DNA from 3 places in the Streptomyces sp. R-74717 genome. Region 3 is predicted to be linked to each of the others. Evidence: riboswitches for the same ligand, from Rfam matches in the RefSeq annotation. Region 3 holds a riboswitch; each other region holds the start of a gene.
What was found. A riboswitch is a leader RNA that binds a small molecule or an ion and turns the genes downstream of it on or off. The one in region 3 is predicted to bind cobalamin.

Region 1 (3,265 bases), 1.0 Mb from region 3:
GTGTCCGTACGTCTGGGAGAACTTTCCGGAAGTGTTCAGCCGTGCCGAGGTGTACTCGCAACTTCCGTACCAACACTGGTAGTTGTTCGGATTTTCCCTGCGTGCGGTGATGACGAGGTGGCCCTGGCCGTCGAGTGCGGCGTTGCTGTTCCCGGCCGTGTAGTACTGCCGCTCATGGTTGTTGACGTTGTCGCCGGTCTCGATCTGCCACTTGCCGCCGTCGACGGCGGAGCCCGCGGGGCCGTCGAAATCGTCGGTGAATGACGCTGCCGCCGCGGTGGCCCGTGGTTCGGGCAGGGGCACCCCGGTCGCGAGACCGGAGGAGGCCGAGACGAGGGCGAGTGCGCAGAGAGCGGACACCAGGAGGCGTCGGGTGAGATGGGGGGAGGTCATGGGGGTCCTTCCCGTACAGAGAATTGAGGGACTGCCATGCATGGAAATGCCATGCATATGACAAGACCCTCACCGTGGGGGTGCGTGGGGAGAGGCCTTCGTTCTGTATGCGATTTAAGAAGTGAACCCAGACCGTGTCAAGGCTTTGGTACGGACCATACTTCTTGCAGTCATCCGTGGTTGGTGCGGCCCAGGACGGACGTGCGTCCCGTGTCGCGCTGCCGTCAGGGCGTCAGTCCCCCGGAGCGGGGGACAGTGGCTGCCCACAGCGCAGGTTCCACCGTCCGGACCAGCCGCTGAGCCCGGTCAGCGTCAGCGGGGCGACGTCCAGCCGCCAGAACGCCTCCGTCGGGAGAGCGAGCGCCCGCACGATCGCCGCCCGCACCACCGCAGGCTCGACGACCCCCAGCACACGGCCGTCCTCGTCGCCGTACAGGGGTTGCAGGGAATCCAGCCAGCGGCCGACCCTGGCGCAGAACTCCAACAACGGTTCGCCACCGTGCGGGGCCGCCGAAGGATCGGTCATCCAGGCCGACACCGCCTCCGGCTCGCTCCCGCTCACCTCCTCCAGCCGCTGCCCGTTCCACCGGCCCATGTCCCAGCCACGGAGCGCGAGTTCGTGCTCGGCGCGCAACCCCAGCGCGTCGGCGGTCCGGGCGCACCGTTCGGACGGCCCGCAGACGTACAGGTCGGCCGCAGGCACCGCTGCCGAAGCGGCCCTGGTCTGCCGGAGCCCGACCGTGTCGAGCGGCGCATCGCCGTCGAAGCGGGCCTCGCGCAGCGCGGCGTTGAGCGCCGGTGAGATCAACATCACCTTTACCGTCATGACCGGGTCAACTCCCTGAAGTCTGGCTCCTCAATTGCACCCACCATGGCATCCGGGCGTTCCGGCCCCGCCGACGGCACCATGGCCGCGCCTGCTCCCAAGCGGTATCGTCCGATGAGCATGACGAAGTGTGACGGAAGTCCGGTGAGAATCCGGCACGGTCGCGCCACTGTGTACCCGTACCCGTACGGGAAGTCAGACCCAGCACCTTCGTCTCAGGCACCACGAACGGGACGCGTGTTCCCTCAGGAGGTTCTGCCATGGCACAGACTGCTGCCCCCGCCACCGCCGTACCGGCGATCACCCCCATCTCCCTGAAGGCCATTGCCCCTTGGGCGGTCTTCTTCGGCATTCTCATGCTCGTACTGCTGTACTTCGTCGGCGCCGAGCAGGGCGCCACCGCGGTCATCTCCGGCGAAGGTGTCCACGAATGGGTCCACGACGGCCGCCACCTCCTCGGTTTCCCCTGCCACTGACGTACCGTCCGATCCAGGGGAAATCCTCATGAACTCCATATCTGTCAGAGCCCTGCTCGTCCGCGGCATGCTGGCCGGCCTCGCCGCGGGCGCGCTCGCTCTGGTCGTCGCCTACTTCCTCGGCGAGTCCCGGGTGGACGCGGCCATCGCTCTCGAAGAGGCGCACAGCCATGACCACGGCGGCGGCGAGGAACTCGTCAGCCGCACCATGCAGTCCACCGCCGGCCTTGCCACCGGTGTGCTCGTCTTCGGTGTGGCGATCGGCGGCATCGCCGCCCTCGTCTTCTGTTACGCCCTCGGACGGATCGGCAGATTCGGCCCGCGGGCCACGGCCGCCCTGATCGCGGGTGCGGCCCTGCTGACGGTGTACATCGTGCCGTTCCTGAAGTACCCGGCCAACCCGCCGGCCGTCGGCAACCCCGACACGATCGGCCGACGCACCGCCCTGTTCTTCCTGATGGCCGCCCTCGGCGTGCTGCTGGCCGTCGCTGCCGTCATCTTCGGCAAGCGGCTGGCTCCACGCCTGGGCAACTGGAACGCGACGATCACCGCATCCGCCGCCTACGTCGTCGTGATCGGGGTCGCCTACGCGTTCCTGCCCTCGTTCAACGAGGTCGGAAAGGACTTCCCGGCCGGCCTGCTGTGGGAGTTCCGCCTGGCCACGCTCGCCGTGCAGGCCACTGCCTGGATCACCTTCGGCCTCGTCTTCGGCTGGCTGACGGAACGGCTTCTCGTGCCGAGGGCCGACTCCGTCAGGACCGGAAACGGTGCGGCGAACCGGGCTGCCACCGCGGCCGGCTGACCGACGCGCCACTGGCCACCGGAAGGCATCGGAACCCGCCGGGAGCTTCCCGGCGGGTTCCGTCGTCCCGTCCTGTGCAGACGGGCCGGCGGCTGTGCATACCGGCAAGGGGCCGGTCGAGCGGGGACTCACTCCTCGGCCTGCTGTTCCCAGTCGATCCGGTAGTACTTCAGCAGCGCGTCCTCCTTCACGAGGTGCATACCGACGGCTGTCATGACGTGCTGCGACGCGAGGTTGTCCAGATCGGTGTCGCCGTGCACGCTGCTCACACCCTGGTCGCGGGCGAACAGGAGCAGTGCGCGCAGCGCCTCGGAGGCGTAACCCATGCCCTGAGCCGAGGGGACGAGGCCGTAGCCGATCGTGACGTGCCTGTTCTCGTCCGGAGCGCCATGGAATCCCAGCCCGCCGATCACCTCTCCGTTGTCGCGGCGACGTATCTCGTACGAACCGAAGGGGCTGGGATCACCCGTCGTCGCGCAGGTGTCGAGGAAGCGCTCGGCCGCGGCCATCTCGCCGGGGGACGGGTATCCGAGTGCCCAGCGGGCGCCGTTTCCCGGCTTGCCCGCCATCACCTGCAAGGCATCGGAGGCGCTCATCAGGCGGAGGAAGAGGCGGGGAGTCTCAAGGTCGGTCATGACCGAGTGAAGTATCACGCCGGACGGGCGGAAGGCATCCGGATTGTCCGGCGGGAGCGTCCGAAGCGGGGCGGGACTCCGGTGGGTCCTGTTGAGGCCTTGCAGGGCCCGCGGTGGCGCTGGACGTAGCGTT
Region 2 (3,265 bases), 6.7 Mb from region 3:
AGATCTCCGTAAAGCCGGGGGAGCGGCGCGGCTTCGCCGAGTCCTGGGAGTCCTCGCTCACCGAGAACCGGAAGCCCTGCACCGCGCCGTCGTCCGGCCGGACCAGGGACGGGCCCTGGGTGGCATACGTCCAGCCGGTGCCGGAGCCCTCCCAGAACGACCAGTACCGGTACCCGGCCGCCTGAGCCGTCCCCGCGCCGAGCACGGCCAGGACGGCGCCCAGGATCACCAGGAGAGCGGCGGCCCTTCCCGCCCGCCTCACAGCTGCTGGTTCTTCCGGCGGCCGCTGATCAGGAAGCCGGCGCCCGCACCGACGACGAGGCCGATGCCGACGTACCACCACACGCCGCCGATCACGTCGTCCCCGCTGTGGACCTGGTCCTTCTCCGTGGCCACGTACCCGGTGTCGGCGGACGGGTCGGGCGTCGTGACGGCCGCGGGGGCGGGACCGGTCGCGTTCAGCTTGTCGATCAGGTTGACGCCGCCGAAGTCGCGGGCGTCGGCACCGGTCGCGTGGGCGGCGAGGGCGAGCTGCGCGTAGGCGGCGGGACCGTTCTGCTCGGCCCAGGCCGCGGAGTTCTTCTTCAGCCAGGTCACGGCCTTGGCCGCCTTGTCCTGGTGGCCCGCGGCCGACAGCGCGACGACCGCGTCCGCGGTGTTGCCGAAGTCGGGCTGCGGGGTGGAGTCGGCGGCGCCGGGCATCGGCGCCAGGTTGAGGTGACCGCTGGTCGCGAGGGTGTCCGCGAGGAAGTGGGCGCCGTTCTGGGCGGCCTGCTCGGGCGTGAGACCGGACCCCGGGTGGCAGTTGGGCGCCTTGACCGCGGCGTTGTCCCCGACGGCCAGGCCCTTGCCCATCGTGCCGAGCACGGCGGCCGCGGTGGCGTCCGCGTTGGCGGCGAGCTTCCCGGCCTTGTCGGGCTGGTAGGCGAAGGCGCCGCCGTCCTTGCCGCCGCACGGGATCGCGAGCCCCAGCAGTGCGTCGTAGGGGGTCTTGCCGCCCGGGGTCGTGATGTCCCCGATCCGCTGGCCCTGCCGGGCAAGGGCGCCGATCACCAGCGAGGTGGAGTTGGCGTCACTGGGGCTGCCCGCGGTGTAACCCCAGCCGCCGTCCTCGTTCTGTACGGACTTCAGCCAGCGCACAGAGTTGTTCACGATGTCCCGGTGCCCGCCCACCTCGACGAGCGCCTGGACGGCGGCCGCGGTGGCATTGGTGTCCAGCACGGTCTTCTCGGCGCACGGCTGGGAGACATCGGGCCGGTACGCGGCGTAGGCGCCGTTGCCGCACTGCTGGGCGATCAGCCAGTCCACCGACTTCGTGGCGGGCGTGACGCCCTCGACCCGCTGGGCGAGGAAGGCCAGCGACTGCCGCCAGACACCGTCGTACGTGGGGTCCTTCGTCCCGTACAGCCCGGAAGGCAGTGCGACGGACGGCGAGGGCGACGGGGACGGCGCTGCGACCGCGACCGGGGCAGCGGCCGCACAGAGCACGGTGGCGGTGACGGCGAGCGTTGCTGCGCTGCGGCGTACGGTCATGGCGGGCGGGGCCTCTCCTGCGGGGGGGAACCGGGCACAGGCACGCTCACGCACCAGGCTCCGGCTCCGTATACCTCGACGGTGCCGACCACCGGGGTTCCGGTGGTGCGAGCCGGTCACGACCGCGGACAGGGCATTCCGACTCACCGTCTCCTACGACGGTTCACGGCTGCGTGGTCAGTGCCGGATTTGCACCGGCTTCCCCCTGAACGGGCATGATGACGACTCGCACACTCTACCGGGCGGGTTCGGACGGCCTCCGAGCCGGGAGGAGCGCCGACGCCCGTCCTCCCTCCCGCCGGGGCGGGAGCCCCGTCACACCGCGATGTACATCACCGGCTCGCTCCCCGCCACCGCCTCCGCGCGCCCCAGCTTCACCAGCCGCCGCAGATGCGCCTCCGCCTCCGAGACGGCGATGCTCCGCGAGCCGTGCGGGATCTGCGCCCAGGGCCGGTTCCACTCCATCCGCTCGGCCAGCTGCCACGGCGTCAGCGGGGCGGCCAGCAGTTTGAGCAGGCCGGTCAGCCGCTCCTCGTGATGGTCCAGGAGTTCCTGGACGCGGCCTGCGGCATCCGCGAACGCGTACTGATGGGCGGGCAGCACCTCGGCGACCCCGAGCCTGCCGATGTGCTCCAACGAGTCGAGGTAGTCGCCAAGGGGGTCTCCCCTGCTCGAACGCAGCTGAGAGCTTGGGGAAGGGTCGGTGACCGTGGCGTCGTCCCGGTCCTCGTACAGCCCGATGTGCGGGCTGATCCCCGGCAGCAGATGATCCCCGGAGAAGAGCCGGCCACGGCCCGGCAGATTCCTCGGATGCTCCTCCTCCAGGTGCAGGCAGACATGGCCGGGCGTGTGCCCCGGCGTCCAGATGGCCCGCAGCTTGCGGCCTGCCAGACCGAGGAGTTCACCGGGAACGATCTCCCGGTCCGGAAGCGCAGCCCGCAGCCCGGGCAGCGTGCGCATCCGGCCCCTCTCGGCCGCGGCCGCCCGCAACGGCGCGAGATGCTCCTCGGGTGCACCGACCGCGCTGAGCTTCGCCGAGAGATACGTCAGCCAGGTGCCCGGCCGGGACTCACGGGTCCGCCGCACGATCGCGGTGTCCGCCGCATGCATGGCGATCCAGGCCCCGGACGCCTCGCGCACCTGCCCGGAGAGGCCGTGGTGGTCCGGGTGATGGTGGGTGATGACCACACCGTGGATGTCGCCGATATCCACACCGGTGGCGGCGAGCCCGTCGGTGAGCGTGTCCCACGCCTCCGGATCGTCCCAGCCCGTATCGATCAGGACCGGTCCGCGATCGGTGTCGAGAACATGCACAAGAGTGTGGCCGAGCGGATTGTCAGGGATGGGGACCTTGATGCTGTGTACGCCTCCGCCGTGGTCGGTCACCTGCGTCATGGGCTCCCCATCTCTCTCCGCGGCCTGGTCGGCGTACCGGACGTACGGCTGTGCGGTGCACCGCGCCCACTGTAACGAGAACTTGTTTCAGTAGTAGCCCCAGTCGACCATCTATTCGTTCGAGGACCCTCCTCGGTCGGGCGGCGGCCCGGACCGATCGGCCGACGGCCCGGGTGGGCGCTGTCGCAGCCGTGGACTCCTGGAACTGGAACTGGTATCAGTTCTGACACAGAGTCAGGTATCGTGCCGGGTCGCGGGAGGCAGCAGCCATGACCGAGCTTGTCGAACACGGAAAACTGTTCATCGGCGGGGAGTTGGTCGATCCGCTGGGCCGGGA
Region 3 (3,265 bases):
CCATGGACCCGGCGAACGCGGCGGCGGGCAGCGCCACATCGGCGGCCGCCCCGGCGCCGACCCCCAGCACGATGACCACGACGGCGCCCGCCGACGCCCCGGAGGAGGCGCCCAGCAGAAACGGATCGGCCAACGGGTTGCGCACCAGCGCCTGGAGCACCGCGCCCGACAGGGCCAGCCCGGCGCCGACGACGGCCCCGAGCAGCACCCTGGGCAGCCGTACCTCCCACACGATCGTCGCGTACGCACCGGTGCGTTCGTGGCCCAGCACCGTACGCAGCACCTCGCCCGGCGGAATCCGTACCGGGCCGAGCACCAGGCCGGCCACCGCCGCCGCGAGCAGCAGCACCGTGAGGACGCCGATCACGACGGGCGTCGAGCGGAGGACGGTCTTCAGGCGGGGGCGGGCGGACTCCGCGCTCACGGGGTACCGGGGTGCAGCTGCCCGGCCAGGTCCTGCACGGCGTCGGCGACCCGGACGCCGAGCACGGCCGAGGACAGCGGGATCACCGCGAACCTCTTGTTCCTGATCGCCGGTACGTCCGCGAGCGCCGGGTCGTTCAGCAGCCGCTTCTTCTTGGCCGCGACCGTGGTGCCGCCGTAGTCGTAGATCACGACCACCTCGGGCCTGCGCTTGATGACCTGCTCCCAGGACACGTCGCCGAAGGTGCCGTCGAGGTCCGCGAAGACGTTCCTGCCCCCGGCGAGCCGGACGATCTCGTTGCCGATGCCCTTGCCGCCCGCCGTGAACGCGGAGCTGCCGCCGGAGTCGTACACGAACACCGAGGGATGTGAGGAGCCCTTGAGCTCTGTCTCGACCGCCCTGATCTTCTGCCGCTCCTCGGCGATCAGCTTCTTGCCGCGCTCCGGTACGCCGAAGATCCTGGCGACTTGGGCGATCTCGGTGGCGAGTTGATCGATACCGACCTTGCCCTTGGTGCAGTTCTCGATGTTCAGCCGGGTGTTGATGCCGTCCTTCTGGAGCCCCCCCCGGTCCTGGCCCTTGGCCTTGTCGAAGGCGCTGCTGTACCCGCCGTAGACGAAATCGGGGTTGGCGCCGAGCAACACCTCCTTGGAGGGGTACTCCTTCGCGAGTACCTTGGTCTTGGCGTACGCGGACCGGTACTTCGGCAGGATTCTGTCGTCCAGGTAGGCGGTCCCGGCCAGCCGGTCCTGGAGCCCGAGGGCCAGCATGACCTCGGTGGCGTGCTGGTTCATGGTGACGGCCCGCTTCGGCGGGGCGTCGAAGGTCGTCTTTGTACCGCAGTTGGTGACCGTGTAGGGAAAACCGTCCGCGGCAGGTGCGTCTTCTGCCTTGCCCTCGCCGCCCGTGCCGGAGCCGCAGCCGGTGAGCGGTAGCAGAAGCAGCGATATGAGCGCGAGTGGTACACGGCGGATCCGGGGCATGGCCGAGCCTTTCCGGGGGATGTCCTCGTCCCCTGGTTGTACGGAGAAGGCGGCGCGCCCAGTGTCTGGCTTCCGGGCTGCTGCAGCCCGGTCACAGTGGCGGGACCGTACCGGATTCACACCGGTTTCCTGACGCGCGTCGCCTGAGTTTTCGGGGCCCAGTCTGTCAGACCGCAAATTCCGGCCGGCCCCCAGCCGCCTTGCGCTGCCGGCCCCGGTCGGCCCCGGACGCCGACGTCCGCGACGACGACCGGCACTGCGGATGGTTCGCCAGGAACCGCAGGCTCGCCCGCTCCCGCGTGCCGTCGTCCTTCACCAACTGGACGCGGCCCAGATGCGGTTCGCGCCACTCCACCGTTCACTCCGTCCCGTCCAGCACCAACCCGGCACCTGGCGAAAGGACCAGCACCGCCGCCGCGGTCACCGCCCCGTCTCCCCGGCCGGCACGACGATCGAGCAGTCTCCCAGCGGGCTGGCCAGGTCAAGCCCCAGCCGCCGGGACCACAGCAGGTGCAGCAACTGGGCCCGGGTGACCGGCTCGCAGCCCGTCGCCGCCGCGAGCTCCCCGAACCTCCGCCCGCCGACGGCCTCGGCGAGCAACACCGGCCGCAGACCCAGCGGATCAGACCGTAGCCGGCGTCGCGAGGCCAGCGTCCAGCCCCGCGAAGGCGTGCTCGCGCCAGTGGGCGGCGACCGTGTAGCGCCAGCCGCAGGCAACGGCGACCTCGGCGCGGCCACTCCTGACGACCGTGCAGGCCCGCGAGGTGACGACCGGGCTGCGCGAGGCGATGGACGACGTCCGGCGCTCCGTGGCGGTGAACCGCCCCGGTTCGAATAGAGACTCGATTCCGTGAAAGGATTAAGTCATGGCACGCCCTTCTTCGTATCCCCTTGAGCTGCGCAAACGAGCGGTCCGTATGGTCGCTGAGGTTCGTGGCGATTACCCGAACGAGTCGGCCGCGCTGAGGGCGGTCGCCCAGAAGCTCGGTATCGGCTCGGCCGAGACTCTGCGGAACTGGGTCAAGCAGGACGAGATCGACTCCGGGCAGCGTCCGGGGACGACCACGGAGGAGTCCGCGCAGATCAAGGCGATGAAGAAGGAGATCGCCGAGTTGAAACGGGCCAACGACATCTTGAAGGCCGCGGCGTCTTTCTTCGCGGCCGAGCTCGACCGGCCACACACACGCTCGTAGCGTTCATCGACGAGCACAAGGGTCGCTTCGGCGGCGTCGAGCCGATCTGCAGGACACTCACCGAGCACGACTGCAAGATTGCCCCGTCCACCTACTACGCGGCGAAGAGACGCGCGGTCACCCCCTCGGCCAGGCAGGTGCGGGATGCCGCCCTCAAGGAGCTGATCACCGAGGTCCACGAGACCAACTTCCGTGTCTATGGCGCCAGGAAGGTCTGGCGTGAGCTGCACCGCCAGGGCCACGAAGTAGCCCGGTGCACCGTCGAACGCCTGATGCGCGATCTCGGCATCACCGGCGCCGTCCGCGGAAAGAAGGTCATCACCACGATCCCGGACAGCTCAGTCGAACGGGCGCCGGACCTGCTGGACCGCAAGTTCGTCGCGCCGGCGCCGAACCGCTGCTGGGTCGCTGACTTCACCTACGTCAGGTCTTGGTCCGGAGTCGTCTACGTCGCCTTCGTCGTGGACACCTTCTCCCGCCGGATCGTTGGCTGGTCCGCCGCCACATCGAAGGAGACCAGGCTCGTACTGGACGCCCTGGAGATGGCTCTGTGGCAGCGCGACCGGGACGGATTCCCCCACACGGCAGGCGAGTTGATACATCACTCGGACGCCGGGTCGCAATATACGAGTTTCCGGCTCGCCGAGCATCTGGACGCCGTGGGC

Region 1: it holds a riboswitch for cobalamin, as region 3 does, so the genes downstream of both, NRF20_RS05110 (CbtB domain-containing protein) here and NRF20_RS00535 (ABC transporter substrate-binding protein) in region 3, are expected to answer to the same signal.
Region 2: it holds a riboswitch for cobalamin, as region 3 does, so the genes downstream of both, NRF20_RS31390 (prenyltransferase/squalene oxidase repeat-containing protein) here and NRF20_RS00535 (ABC transporter substrate-binding protein) in region 3, are expected to answer to the same signal.

What each region holds. Positions count from the first base shown of each region.
Region 1 covers NZ_CP102361.1:1,124,219-1,127,483, reverse strand. Annotated here, with positions in the region: partial or broken gene NRF20_RS05120 (family 16 glycosylhydrolase) at 1-393, opposite strand, end outside; gene NRF20_RS05115 (histidine phosphatase family protein) at 626-1,219, opposite strand; adenosylcobalamin (AdoCbl) riboswitch at 1,342-1,434, shown strand; gene NRF20_RS05110 (CbtB domain-containing protein) at 1,480-1,695, shown strand; gene NRF20_RS05105 (CbtA family protein) at 1,724-2,497, shown strand; gene NRF20_RS05100 (GNAT family N-acetyltransferase) at 2,626-3,132, opposite strand.
Region 2 covers NZ_CP102361.1:6,845,914-6,849,178, forward strand. Annotated here, with positions in the region: gene NRF20_RS31385 (SCO2322 family protein) at 1-262, opposite strand, end outside; gene NRF20_RS31390 (prenyltransferase/squalene oxidase repeat-containing protein) at 259-1,533, opposite strand; cobalamin riboswitch at 1,643-1,778, opposite strand; gene NRF20_RS31395 (MBL fold metallo-hydrolase) at 1,849-2,928, opposite strand; gene NRF20_RS31400 (aldehyde dehydrogenase) at 3,198-3,265, shown strand, end outside.
Region 3 covers NZ_CP102361.1:103,754-107,018, reverse strand. Annotated here, with positions in the region: gene NRF20_RS00540 (FecCD family ABC transporter permease) at 1-424, opposite strand, end outside; gene NRF20_RS00535 (ABC transporter substrate-binding protein) at 421-1,407, opposite strand; cobalamin riboswitch at 1,446-1,583, opposite strand; gene NRF20_RS00530 (hypothetical protein) at 1,574-1,762, opposite strand; gene NRF20_RS00525 (hypothetical protein) at 1,828-2,010, opposite strand; one part of gene NRF20_RS00520 (IS3 family transposase) at 2,274-2,556, shown strand; one part of gene NRF20_RS00520 (IS3 family transposase) at 2,556-3,265, shown strand, end outside.